DNA from 4 places in the Streptomyces sp. NPDC042346 genome. Region 3 is predicted to be linked to each of the others. Evidence: riboswitches for the same ligand, from Rfam matches in the RefSeq annotation. Region 3 holds a riboswitch; each other region holds the start of a gene.
What was found. Region 3 has a riboswitch for cyclic di-AMP ahead of ACZ6K0_RS21635 (M23 family metallopeptidase). Riboswitches for the same ligand answer to the same signal wherever they lie in the genome.
Positions count from the first base shown of each region.

Region 1: it holds a riboswitch for cyclic di-AMP, as region 3 does, so the genes downstream of both, ACZ6K0_RS09650 (LysM peptidoglycan-binding domain-containing protein) here and ACZ6K0_RS21635 (M23 family metallopeptidase) in region 3, are expected to answer to the same signal.
Region 2: it holds a riboswitch for cyclic di-AMP, as region 3 does, so the genes downstream of both, ACZ6K0_RS33360 (transglycosylase family protein) here and ACZ6K0_RS21635 (M23 family metallopeptidase) in region 3, are expected to answer to the same signal.
Region 4: it holds a riboswitch for cyclic di-AMP, as region 3 does, so the genes downstream of both, ACZ6K0_RS39840 (M23 family metallopeptidase) here and ACZ6K0_RS21635 (M23 family metallopeptidase) in region 3, are expected to answer to the same signal.

Region 1 covers NZ_JBVJEH010000002.1:223,686-226,762, reverse strand. Annotated here, with positions in the region: gene ACZ6K0_RS09655 (alpha/beta family hydrolase) at 1-1,205, shown strand, start outside; gene ACZ6K0_RS09650 (LysM peptidoglycan-binding domain-containing protein) at 1,199-2,119, opposite strand; cyclic di-AMP (ydaO/yuaA leader) riboswitch at 2,125-2,278, opposite strand; gene ACZ6K0_RS09645 (DUF6197 family protein) at 2,675-3,077, shown strand, end outside.
Region 2 covers NZ_JBVJEH010000010.1:341,845-344,921, forward strand. Annotated here, with positions in the region: gene ACZ6K0_RS33350 (cytochrome P450 family protein) at 1-79, shown strand, start outside; gene ACZ6K0_RS33355 (transglycosylase family protein) at 264-1,364, shown strand; cyclic di-AMP (ydaO/yuaA leader) riboswitch at 1,623-1,796, shown strand; gene ACZ6K0_RS33360 (transglycosylase family protein) at 1,800-2,540, shown strand; gene eno (phosphopyruvate hydratase) at 2,911-3,077, shown strand, end outside.
Region 3 covers NZ_JBVJEH010000004.1:778,931-782,007, reverse strand. Annotated here, with positions in the region: gene ACZ6K0_RS21640 (aldo/keto reductase) at 1-402, opposite strand, end outside; gene ACZ6K0_RS21635 (M23 family metallopeptidase) at 468-1,661, opposite strand; cyclic di-AMP (ydaO/yuaA leader) riboswitch at 1,673-1,819, opposite strand; gene ACZ6K0_RS21630 (PP2C family protein-serine/threonine phosphatase) at 2,021-3,077, opposite strand, start outside.
Region 4 covers NZ_JBVJEH010000014.1:252,226-255,302, reverse strand. Annotated here, with positions in the region: gene ACZ6K0_RS39855 (helix-turn-helix domain-containing protein) at 1-585, shown strand, start outside; gene ACZ6K0_RS39850 (DUF6126 family protein) at 619-771, shown strand; gene ACZ6K0_RS39845 (tyrosine-protein phosphatase) at 785-1,606, opposite strand; cyclic di-AMP (ydaO/yuaA leader) riboswitch at 1,994-2,155, shown strand; gene ACZ6K0_RS39840 (M23 family metallopeptidase) at 2,160-3,077, shown strand, end outside.

The DNA.
Region 1 (3,077 bases), on a different contig from region 3:
TGGGGCTCCCGCGCGGCGGCGTACCGGTGGCCGCGCAGGTCGCCGACGCGCTCGACGCGACCCTCGACATCTGTCTCGTCCGCAAACTGGGGGTGCCGCAGCAGCCGGAGCTCGCGATGGGCGCCCTCGGGGAGGGCGGGGTGCGGGTCCTCAACGAGCACGTGCTGCGCGAGACCGGCGTGGGGGAGCGGGATCTCGCGGCCGTGGAGGAGCGCGAGCACGTCGAGCTCGAACAGCGCACCCAGCGTTACCGGGGAAGTCGCCCGCCCGTGCCCCTCGACGGCAGGACGGTCGTGGTCGTCGACGACGGGCTCGCGACGGGCGCCACGGCCCTGGCCGCCTGCCGGGTGGTCCGTGCCAAGGGTGCCGCGCGGATCGTCCTGGCGGTGCCGGTCGCACCGCGCGGCTGGACCGCACGCGTCGGCGGCGAGGCCGACGAGACCGTGTGCGTCCGCGAGCCCGACTTCTTCTACGCGATCGGTCAGTTCTACCGGGACTTCTCGCAGACGACCGACGCGGAGGTGCTCGCCTGCCTCGACCGCAGCCGGGCCGCGCGCGGACCCGTCGTGCGGGACTCGGACGTCCGGATCCCGGTGACCGGAGCCACCCTCGGGGGACGGCTCGCCGTCCCCGACGGCGCGACCGGCGTCGTCCTCTTCGCCCACGGGAGCGGCAGCAGCCGGCACAGCCCGCGCAACCGCGCGGTCGCGGCGGCCCTGAACCGGGCCGGGCTCGGGACGCTGCTGTTCGACCTGCTGACCGAGAGCGAGGCGACCGACCGGGCGCACGTCTTCGACACCCCGCTGCTCGCCGGCCGGCTGGCGAGCGTCACGGAGTGGCTGGCCGGGGAGCCCGGGGGCAGCGACCTGCCGATCGGATACTTCGGGGCGAGTACGGGCGCGGCCGCCGCGCTGTGGGCGGCGGCCGATCCCTCTTCCGGTGTCGCCGCCGTCGTCTCACGCGGCGGCAGGCCCGACCTGGCGGGCGAGCACCTGGCCCGGGTGCGCGCCCCGACCCTCCTCGTGGTGGGCGGCCGGGACGCGCTCGTCCTGGACCTCAACAGACGGGCCCAGGCCCTGCTGCGCTGCGAGAACCGGCTGACCGTCGTCCCCGGCGCCACGCATCTCTTCGAGGAGCCGGGCGCCCTGGAGGAGGTGGCGGAGCTCGCCACGGACTGGTTCGCCGAGCACTTCCGGCGTCAGTAGGCCCCGTTGACGTTGTCGATGGAGCCGTAGCGGTCGGCCGCGTAGTTGCAGGCGGCCGTGATGTTGGCGACCGGGTCGAACAGGTCCGTGGACGTGCCCGGCACGTGATAGGCGTCGAAGGTCGGCTGGATCACCTGGAGCAGACCCTTCGAGGGGGTGCCGGCCACGGCGTTGGAGTCCCAGAGGTTGATCGCCTGGGGGTTGCCGGAGGACTCGCGCATCACGTTGCGGAGGATTCCGTCGTACGAGCCGGGGATGCCGTGCTGGGCCATGATGTCCAGCGAGGCGCGGATCCAGCCGTCGAGGTTGTCGGCGTACTGGGTGGCGGCTGCCGGGGCGGCCTGGACGGCAGGCGCGGCAGCGGGAACGGCCTGCGCGGCGGAGGCGCCAGAGGCGGCGGCCGGCGCCGCGGCACGGCGCTCGGAACGGCTCGCCCGATCCGTCGTGGTGGAGCTCTTCTTCTTCTTCTGCACGGTGGCAGGCGCCGGGGCGGCCTTCGCGGAATCCCGACGAATCGTCAGTTCGAGACCGGGGTGAATGAGTGACGGATTGTCACCCACGGCGGACTTGTTGGTCCGGTAAATCGACTTCCAGCCGCCCTGAATTCCCTTCTTATGGGCGATCAAGGAAAGCGAGTCACCGCTGACGACGGTGTACGTACGCGCGGCGACGGGAGCGGACGGCACGGCGGCGGGCCGCGCGGTGACGGGCTGCGCCGCGAAGGACTGCACCGCGTGGGACTGCGCCGCGTGGGACTGGGCGGCGATCCGGGGTGCGGACGAGACGGTCTCGGCGCCGGCCGTGGCGGGCATGACCAGCGGCAGGGCCAGGGCGGCCCCGCCCGTTCCGGCGAGTGCGAGACCGCGGGAGACGGTGCGGCGGCGGGGGCGGCGGTGCTTACCGTGTGCAGGCATGACGGGATTCCTCTCCGGCGCCTGCGGGGTGAGCTGTCGGGTTCGGACGGGAGATGTCCGGCCGCGCACACGCGGCTTCACCCCGAGCCGTTCCGGATTCCGGACCGGCGAATTCGTGGGTCCCCCGCTCCTGCCGTCGGGTGAAAGGGAGGTGTTTCGGGCGGCGGCAGGATTAGGCGTTCCGCTCGAATGGGGGTGACCGTAGGCCAGTAATGCGACGGATAACAAGAGGAGCTGGTCGTTCGCTCCCGGAATTGGATCTCCGAATTCAAGGAATTCAAGATCGACCGGACTCGGACCCCGGTGAACTTCCGTGCGCGGTACGGCCTGCGGCCGAATGGGTGCCCGGCGGCGGCGAGGGAAAGTGAACCGCGTCACCCGGTGAGCAATGTCCGAATATGCGACGTAATTCCGTTGGTGAGTAAATAGGAGGAAATTAGCCTCTGTGGGCTGTTCGCCCGAGCCGGACTCCGATGGGGGGCTAGGTATGGTCAAAAGTCGCAAACCCGACATTCTTCTTGAATGATGGAGGCACCCGACCCAGGAGCCCTCCGGATGCCGACCACCACCACCTCCCCGCTCAGCCCGGACACCCTCGACCGCGAGGCGGCCGCTCTCTTCGAGAGCGCCACCTGGCAGCGGATCGTCACCGACTGGACGGCCCCCACGCCGACGGTCGCCGAGCCGGCGGTCCCCGCGCCGCCGGCCGACTGGCGGGCGCTGCTCTCCGTGTCCGTGGACCAACTCGTGGCCGACGCGCTCGACGCGCTGCCGCCGCCCGCCCCCGCCGAGCGCACACTCCCGGGCCGGATCGGAGCCGTACTCCCGGACCGCCTCCATGCCTGGCGCCGGATCGGCCGCCCCGAGCTGCGGCCCTCGGTGCACCTCGGCTACGCGCGGCTGGTGCTCACCGAGTGGGGCTGGCAGAACGCCCCGTACAAGCTGCGCGACGCGCGGG
Region 2 (3,077 bases), on a different contig from region 3:
GCGGTGGCGCGGAGGGCTCATCATGCGGGGATTGCGCACGCTTCCGGTGGAATTCTCCCCTTCCGTACGGCTGCGGTGAACTGACGGATCGTCAAGACTGTGATCTTTACGTGATCGGGGGGCCATCGACTTGTGATGGGTGTTCGAATGCCGCTACGTTTCCCGGCAGTCTCAGCCGTCACGCGAAAGGCCTCCCTATGCGCTCCGGGAACGGACGACACCGTCGCCCCCGTCAGGCCCCCGCCATCGTCGTCGCCGCGGGAGTGACCGGATCCGCCCTGGCGCTGCCGCTGCTCGCCACCGGCTCCGCCTCCGCCGCCGACGCGGCCACCTGGGACCGGGTCGCCGAGTGCGAGTCCGGCGGCCAGTGGAGCGCCAACTTCGGCAACGGCATGTACGGCGGTCTCCAGTTCACCCAGGACAGCTGGGAGCGGAACGGCGGCCTCGCCTACGCGCCCAGCCCCGACCTGGCCAGCCGCGCCCAGCAGATCGCGATCGCCGACAAGGCGCTCGCCGCCGGCGGCACCGACTGGGCCACCTGCGCGCCCATCGCCGGCCTCACGAACGACGGCAGGGCCACCGGGATCAACCCCGGCCCGGCCGCCGCCCCGAAGGCGCCCACCGGGCCCGTGGCGGAGTCGAACCGGACCGCGGGCGTCCCGATCACGCCCTCGGAGGCCGCCGCGGCCGAGAAGGCCGCCGAGAAGGCCGCGGAGAAGACCGCCGGGTCCACCGGGTCCGCCGAGGCCGGTACGCCGTCGAAGGCCCCCACCGGGTCGACCGCCTCCGCCACGCCCACCGCGCCCGCCACCACGGGCACCCCGACCGCTCCGGCGACGGGGGCCACCACGGGCACCCCGACCGCTCCGGGTACCGCCGGTACGCCGACGGACCCGACCACGCCGACGGGCGGCTCGACCACCCCGGCCACGCCCGATGCGTCCCTTACGCCCGTATCGCCCGAAACGCCGACAGGTGACACCTCGTCGGCCACGCCCGGCACCGGCAAGCACCGGGGCGAGGCGGCCCCGGAGGAAACCGGCAAGACGGACACCTCGGCTGAATCCGGCCGACACGCCTCATCGACGGACGAGCTGGCGGAAAGCTCCGCCGCCACGCCCACGACTGACGCAATGAAGGATTCGGACACAACGGACAGTCAGGGTGCTTCGGGCGCGTACACCGTGCAGCCCGGTGACAACCTGTCCGAGATCGCGCAGGAGAACGAACTCCCCGGCGGATGGAACGCCCTCTACGACGCCAACCGCGGCACCGTGGGTGTCGACCCGGACCTCATCGTCCCTGGTCAGAGCCTTGACCTGACGATCGGTTCGGAGAAGAAGGCGGAGACGAAGGCCGGGTAGTTCGGGGGCGTATGTCCGGTTCTGGGTAAGTGAGACATGGGTCTCTTCGCCCCAACTGGCGTGTCACGTCCGCGAACTTTGCTCCCGTCACCTCTCACCTGCGCAAACACCCCCCGCCGGAAGGCAAGTAGGGGCGATATTTCCGCAATACGCCTCTTTGAACTTCCGGTGGGTCTGTGTCTACGGTCGTAACCGCTCGCCACCGCGGGCCCCGTCGACCGAAACGCCGAATCCTGCCGTCGGCCGATGGGAACAGTCGTCGCGTAAGCGCCGAAGGCAGGAGTGGGGGACCCAAGGTAAGTGCCGGTCCCGGCCGTTGAGACAGACGGCCGATGACCGGCTTGGGGTGAAGCCGCGTGCTAGGACACGCGGCCGGGCAACTTTCCGGCCCGAACCCGACAGCTCACCTCACAGGCGTCGGTGAGGAGAATCTCCATGCTGTTTTCCGGTAAGGGCAAACACCGTCGTCCCTCCAAGGCCACCCAGGTCGTCACCCTCGTCGGTGTCACGGGTGTCGCCGTCGCCGCCCCGCTGATGACCGCGGGCACCGCCTCGGCCGCCACGGTCTCCGAGTGGGACACCGTCGCCGCCTGTGAGTCCGGCGGCAACTGGGCCATCAACACCGGCAACGGCTACTACGGCGGCCTCCAGTTCTCGGCCTCCACCTGGGCCGCGTACGGCGGCACCGCCTACGCCTCGACCGCCAACCAGGCGTCGAAGTCCCAGCAGATCGCCATCGCCGAGAAGGTCCTCGCGGGCCAGGGCAAGGGCGCCTGGCCGTCCTGTGGCGTGGGCCTTTCCGGCGCCTCGTACGACGGCGGCTCCGCCGAGAGCGCGCCGCAGCAGGCCGCGCCCCAGCAGCAGACGCAGCAGCCGCGCCAGGAGCGGAAGGCCGAGCAGCCGACCACCCGCAGCGAGCAGCGCCAGGCCCCGAAGCAGTCGACGCAGCAGCACGCCGCGCCGAAGGCCGCCACCAAGAAGACGGTCACCACCCCGACCGGCAAGGTGGTCAAGAAGGGTGACGGCGAGTACAAGGTCGTCGCCGGCGACACCCTCAGCAAGATCGCCGAGGCGCACGGCGTCAAGGGCGGCTGGGCCAAGCTCTTCGAGCTGAACAAGGACGTCGTCGAGAACGCCGACCTCATCTACGTGGGCCAGCAGCTCCACCTCAAGTGAGCCCGGCGGCTCGGGTGAGTCCGGCGGCTCACCCGACCCAGACGACCCTCCCGCGGTGACCACCCCGGTCCGGCGCACTCTCCCCCGTGCGCGCCGGACCGGGGTTCCGTGCGTCCGGGGTTCCGTGCGTCCGGGGTTCCGTACATACGGGGTTCCGCGTCTACCGGGACCCTTTGGGGAGGACTTCGTAGTTACCGTCCAGTAGATCTGGGGTCCTTCGTCCCGAGATGCATGCCCTTGGGTCCTTTTTCGTCCCAGGGGGCGGGCGCACGGCCGACCGGACCCCCTGAGCCGGTTAGGCTCTTGTCGCAAGGCCGAGCGACCCTGCACCGGCCATGCGTCACATCCAGCGTCACATCCCAAAAAGGAGATGCTCGTGCCGTCCATCGACGTCGTCGTAGCCCGGGAAATCCTGGACTCCCGAGGCAACCCCACGGTCGAGGTCGAGGTCGGCCTCGACGACGGCAGCACCGGCCGTGCTGCTGTTCCGTCCGGCGCCTCCACCGGTGCGTTCGAGGCCATCGAGCTTCGCGACGG
Region 3 (3,077 bases):
CTCGACGGGGACGGTCTCGTCGTCGAAGTGCGTGTAGTACAGGTCGATGTGGTCGGTGCCGAGGCGGCGCAGCGACTCCTCGGCGCCCGCCTTGATGGTGGTGGCGGAGAGCCCCTTGAAGTGGGGGTGGGCGCCGACCTTGGTGGCGACGACGATGTCGTCGCGGTTGCCGCGGGAGGCGAGCCAGCGGCCGATGACGGTCTCGGACTCGCCGCCTTCGTTGCCCTCGGCCCAGGCGGAGTAGACGTCCGCGGAGTCGACGAAGTTTCCGCCGGCGGCGGCGTAGGCGTCGAGGACGGCGAAGGACTGTGCCTCGTCGGCGGTCCAGCCGAAGACGTTGCCGCCCAGGGCGAGCGGGAAGACGTGCAGGTCGGAAGAGCCCAGCGTGCGGAGAGAAGTCATGGGGTGATCAACCCTCCGCGCCACCGGGCGTATTCCGCTTGGGACGTCCCGAGGCCTTCAGGGCCTCAGACCGGCAGGCCCTTGGAGCGGAGCCAGGCCGCCGGGTCGATGCCGTCGCCGCCCGAGGTGTGGACCTCCATGTGGAGGTGGGCGCCGGTGACGTTGCCGGTGGCGCCGACGCGGCCGATCGTCTCGCCGGTGGTCACGGTCTGGCCCGCGGCGACCGTCATGGAGGAGAGGTGGGCGTACCAGATCTCGGTGCCGTCCTCCATCTCCAGGACGACGCGGTAGCCGTAGGAGCCGGACCAGCCCGCCGACTTGACGGTGCCGCTGTGGACGGCCTTCAGCGGGGTGCCCGTGGGGGCGGCGAAGTCGAGACCGGTGTGGTAGCCGGAGGACCACATCGAGCCGGACTGCATGTAGGTGGCGCTGAGGGAGTACGAGGAGAGGGGCATCGAGTAGCTGGCGGCGAGCTGGGCGAGGCGCTCGGCCTCGGCGGCCGCGGCCTTCCGCTCGGCCTCCGCCTTGGCTTCCGCCTCCGCCTTCGCCTTGGCCTCCGCTTCGGCCTTGGCCTTCGCCTCGGCGGCCGCCTTCTCCGCCGCTTCGGCCTTGGCCGCGGCCTCGGCCGCCGCCTTCTCGGCCGCCGCCTTCTCCGCTGCGGCCTTCTCGGCGGCGTCGGCGGAGGCCTGCTGCTGCTCGGCCTGCTGGAGGATGCGGGCGCGGAGGACCTCGCCGGCGTCGGCGACATCGGCGGCCGTGGCCGTCCCTGCCTGCGGGGTGTACGTGGCCTGGGCGGTCCGGGCGGTCGTCCCGGTCCCGGCCGTCGTGTCGGCTGCCGGGGTGACGTACGTGGCGGCGGTGAGCGGGTGCGCGTTCCCGCCGGTCGCCTCGATGGTGTCGCGGATCTGCTCGTCGGCGTCGTCGGCGAACAGCTCGCCGACGCCGGGGAGGTCCTCGGCGGCCGGGAGGTTCAGGTCGGCGAGGTCCGGGAGGTCGGGGAGCGATATCGCGACCGGCGGCTTCTCCTGCGCGGTGGCGAGGCCGCCCGCGCCGACGGCCGCGATGACGCCGACGCCGAGGACGGTGGAGGAGCGGGCGAAGTTGGAGCGCTGCTTGACGACCCGGTGCCGGCCGCCGGAGCGGCTCTCGGCGCGGAGGGAGCCCTCGGTGGGATTCCACTCGGTGTCCGGAGCGGCAGGACCCGCACCACCACCGAAGGCATCGAAGGGGGCTTCGGGTGCGGGAGTGTTGGACGCCACGGAGGCGCGCTCCTTTCCTTCCTTCTCGCCTACCGGGTTAGCTGACGGGTTCGGAGCAGGAAGGTCTCCTACGGGCACGGTCGCACGGGTGCGAAGGGCCCGATTCACCCCAAGTAGTGGTTCCCCGGTTCCTTTTCAGGATTCGGCGCGTGCGCACGGTGCCGTCTCTTGCGACGGTTGTGACGACCGCGCTGCGTTATCGAACGTTAATAGACAGGGGGGTCCGATTCCAAGCTGTTCCCGGTGATCATTCATTGAATTGGTCGGGAATCGCCCGAGTTGACCCCCCTTCAGAAAGGCGCCGCCAAACCCCCACGATCTGACGTTATGTCAATTGTTATCGGAGTGACACTCCTCGACTACGCCTGGTGACCGGTCCGGTCCGGCGGCACCGGCGGCACCACCGGCATCGTCCTGCGCCTCTCCTGCTGCCCCGCCGCCGGCCGGCTCAGCGCGAGCAGCGCCATGTCGTCCGTCGACGCGCCGCCCGTGTGGAGCCGTACGTCGTCCACGAGCGCGTCGAGCAGCTCCTCGGGCCCCGGGAAGATGCGCCCGGCGAGGCGGGACGCCGGGTCGTAGAAGACGCCCGCCGTGTTCCGCGCCTCCGAGAGGCCGTCCGTGTAGAACAGCAGCGTCGCGCCGGGCGGGTACGGCCGCTCCTCGGCCCGGTCCGGCCACGCCGCCAGCTCGCCCATGCCGAGCGGCAGCGCCGGCTCCGCCGGATCCAGCACGTCCAGGCTGCCGTCCACGTACAGCAACAGCGGTGGCGGATGGCCCCGGTTGACGACCCGTACGGTCCCGGCGCCGCCCTCGCGGACGCGCGGGATCTCCGCCAGGACGGCCGTCGTGAACCCCTCGAAGGCGTCGAGCCCGTCCCTGCGGGTCCCCTCCCGGGTCAGCGCCCGCTCCAGCCGCTGCGCCACCCCCTCCAGGCTCCGCTCCTGCTCGGCCGCCTCCCGGAACGCCCCGATCACCACGGCGACGGCCTCGACCGCGTCCATCCCCTTGCCCCGGACGTCCCCGACGACGAGCCGCACCCCGTGCGGGGTCTCCTGCACGGCGAACAGGTCGCCGCCGATGAACGCGTCGGCCTGCGCCGCCTCGTAACGGGCCGCGCACTGCAGCCCGTCGATCCGCTCGGCGGGCGTCGGCAGCACCGCCTTCTGCGCGGTCTCCGCGATGACCCGCGCGGAGGCCAGCCGTTCGCCGCTGCGCCGCACGACCCGGTTGATGAGGAGCGCGAGCGCGGAGACGGTGACGACGGTGAGGGCCTCGGTGAGGGCCGGGATGCCCGCCGCGGTGTCGTTGTAGAGGTGGAGCCCGACGGAGGCGAGGACGGCGGCGAGCCCGGTGAGCAGGGTCGTGAGCATCGAGAAGAACGGCGCGGCGATCAGCGGGGCGGCGGAGAAGAGCGGC
Region 4 (3,077 bases), on a different contig from region 3:
GACGTCCTGCCCGACGTCGCCCCGCAGCTGCGGGCCCTGCGCCGCCGCCGGGGACTCACCCTGGAGGCCGCCGCCCAGCGGGCCGGCCTCTCGCCGGCCCACCTCTCCCGCCTGGAGACGGGGAACCGGCAGCCTTCGCTGCCGATGCTGCTCGCCCTCGCCCGTATCTACGGTACGACGGTCTCCGAGCTCCTCGGCGAGACCCCGCCCGAGCGCGATCCCGTCGTCCGGGCCGGCCGCTCCGAGCCCGTCGAGGCCGACGGCTGGATCTACCGCCAGGCCGGCGGCGCCGGGCGAGCGCTCCAGTGCCTGCGCGTCCACGTGCCGTACGCCACCCGGGGCGACATCGTGCGCGTCCACCCCGGCGAGGAGTGGATCCACGTCCTGGAGGGACGGGTGCGGCTCGCGCTCGGCGACGCCGTCCACGTCCTCGATCCGGGGGACGGCGCGCACTTCGACTCGCTCACCCCGCACCGCATCGGCGCCGCCACGTCCGGCGGGGCCGAGCTGCTCTTCGTCCACACCCTGATGCAGAGTCCCGTCGCCGAGCTGTGTCTCGGCGACGGAACCCCGCACCGACGCTGACCCCACGTGCCCCTTCGTCAGAAAAGGACCGAGATGTCCGAGAAGTCACGACCTGTCACCGGCGAGGAGCGCGGGGAAGGCAAGTTCCCCAAGGGGCTGGTCCTCCGTCTCTTCGCGTACCTGATCGCCGGACACCTCTTCGCCGGTTTCCTCTACCTGCTCTTCGCGATGGGCGCGAAGAGCTAGGAGCGGTCCGCGCCTACGCCTCGACGAGGAAGCGCTCCCGCAGCCGCTCACGGGTCTCCGGGGCCAGCTTGAGCCCCTCGGTCAGGTAGGTCTCCACCGAGCCCCAGGTCGCGTCGATCGTCTCGAACGCGGCCCGCAGGTACTCCACCCGCGCGTCGAAGAGCGGGCTCAGCAGCTCCATCACCTCGGGCGACATCGCGTCCGCGGCGGTGGAGCTGCGGCGCACCTTGTAGCGGCGGTGCGGGTCGTTCGACTTCACGTAGTCGGCCTCGATCGCCTCGCGCTCGACGTCGAGGGCGAGCAGTGTGATCGCGATGGAGAGGCCGGCGCGGTCCTTGCCCGCGGCGCAGTGCATCAGGGCCGGGACGCTCTCCTCCGCCATGGAGTGCAGGATCCGGCTGTGCTCCGAGGTCCGCTCGACGATCATCTTGCGGTACGAGTCGGACATCCGGGCGGCCGCCTTGCCGTCGCCCAGGATCTCCCGCAGCTGGGCGATGTCGCCGTCGCGCACCAGCTTCCAGAACTCCTTGCCGTCGGCCGGGTCGTTGAGCGGTATGTTCACGTTCCGCACGCCGGGGAGCTCGACGTCCGCGCCCTCGACCTTGCGGTCGGCCTCGTTGCGGAAGTCGAAGACGGTGTGCAGGCCGAGCGAGGCGAGGAAGGCGGCGTCCGCCTCGGTGGCGTGGGCGAGGTGGCCGCTGCGGAAGAGGCGCCCGGGTCGCACGGCGCGCCCGTCCGTCGTCGGCAGGCCGCCCACGTCCCGGAAGTTGCGGACCTCGGCCAGCTCGGGTTCGTTCGCTTCGGTGGGCGGGACCTGCGGCAGCTGCTGCGTCACGGATGCTCCTGGGGGTCGACGTTCGGGGGCCCGATGCGAGATCGGTGCCTAGGACAATCATCCAGGTGGGAGGGGGTCTGCGCACCCCCTCGGACGGGAATGGGCGATCTGTCCGAAATGAGGGGTAAGGGAGAACGCGCCCTGTTTGCAGGTGAGATGGGCCGAGCCGCGTGAGCAGGGTCATAGAAGTGACGGATCGTGGCCGAAGGCCCCCGGCAATTGCCGTACGGAAAAAGGAAATCGAAGGACCGTCATCGACGGAGGGTGACCGGAATTCCGCCCGGAATGCGGCCCGTGTAATGCCGGGGGAAATCTGCGGCTTGTTCGCTCCGACCCCGCTCGTCTAGCGTCACCGTCAATCCGGTCGGACCGCCGAATCCTGCCACCGTCCGGAATCCGCACTCATCCCATGCGTGGCAGGAGCGGGGGACCCAGGAAGTACGCCGGTCCCGCGACACAGGACGGCTCGGGGTGAAGCCGCGTGAGAACGCGGCCGGGCATCTCCAGTCCGAACCCGACAGCTCACCTCGTAGGCGCCGGAGAGGAATTCGCCATGCCCGCGAAGGGTAAGCACCGCCGTACCAGGACCAACCCGCTCACGCGTGGACTCGTCGCCGCCGGTACCGGAGGCGCCGTCGTCGCGCTTCCGCTCCTCGGCGCCACCGGGGCCCACGCCGCCGAGCAGGCCGCCCCGGCCGCCGTCCCCGCCCAGGCCGTCAGCGCCGCCGCCCAGGTGAAGGCGCCCGCCGCCCTCCAGGCCGCGCCGACCGCCGCCGCGAAGGCCGCGCCGAAGACGTACTCCGTCGTCAGCGGCGACTACCTGTCGAAGATCGCCGGCGAGCACCACCTCGCGGGCGGCTGGCAGAAGCTGTACCAGGACAACCGCCAGGTCGTCGGCGAGAACCCCTCGCTGATCCTGCCCGGCATGAAGCTCACCCTCGGCGCCAAGAACACCGCGCACGCCGCCCCCAAGCACGTCGCCCCGAAGAGCGCCGCGCCCAAGGCCGCCGCCGAGAGCACGCAGAGCTCCGAGAAGAACGGCGACACCTCGCGCGCCTCGCGCAGCAGCCAGCGCTCCGCCGCCCCGGCCGCCGCCTCCGCCGAGTCGCAGAGCTCGCAGTCCTCGCAGACGTCTCAGTCGTCTCAGTCGTCTCAGTCGGCGGGTGCCGATACCTCCGCGTCCGGCTGGGTCACGCCCGTCGCCGGCGGCGGCTTCTCCACCCCGTACCGCGCCTCCGGCTCCATGTGGTCCTCCGGCTACCACACCGGTGTCGACTTCATCGCCTCCTCCGGCACCACCGTCCGCGCCGTCGGCGCCGGCACGGTCGTCTCCGCCGGCTGGAGCGGCGCCTACGGCAACGAGGTCGTCATCCAGCACGCCGACGGCAACTACTCGCAGTACGCCCACCTCTCCTCCCTCTCCGTCTCGTCCGGCCAGACCGTCAGCGGCGGCCAGCAGATCGGCCTCTCC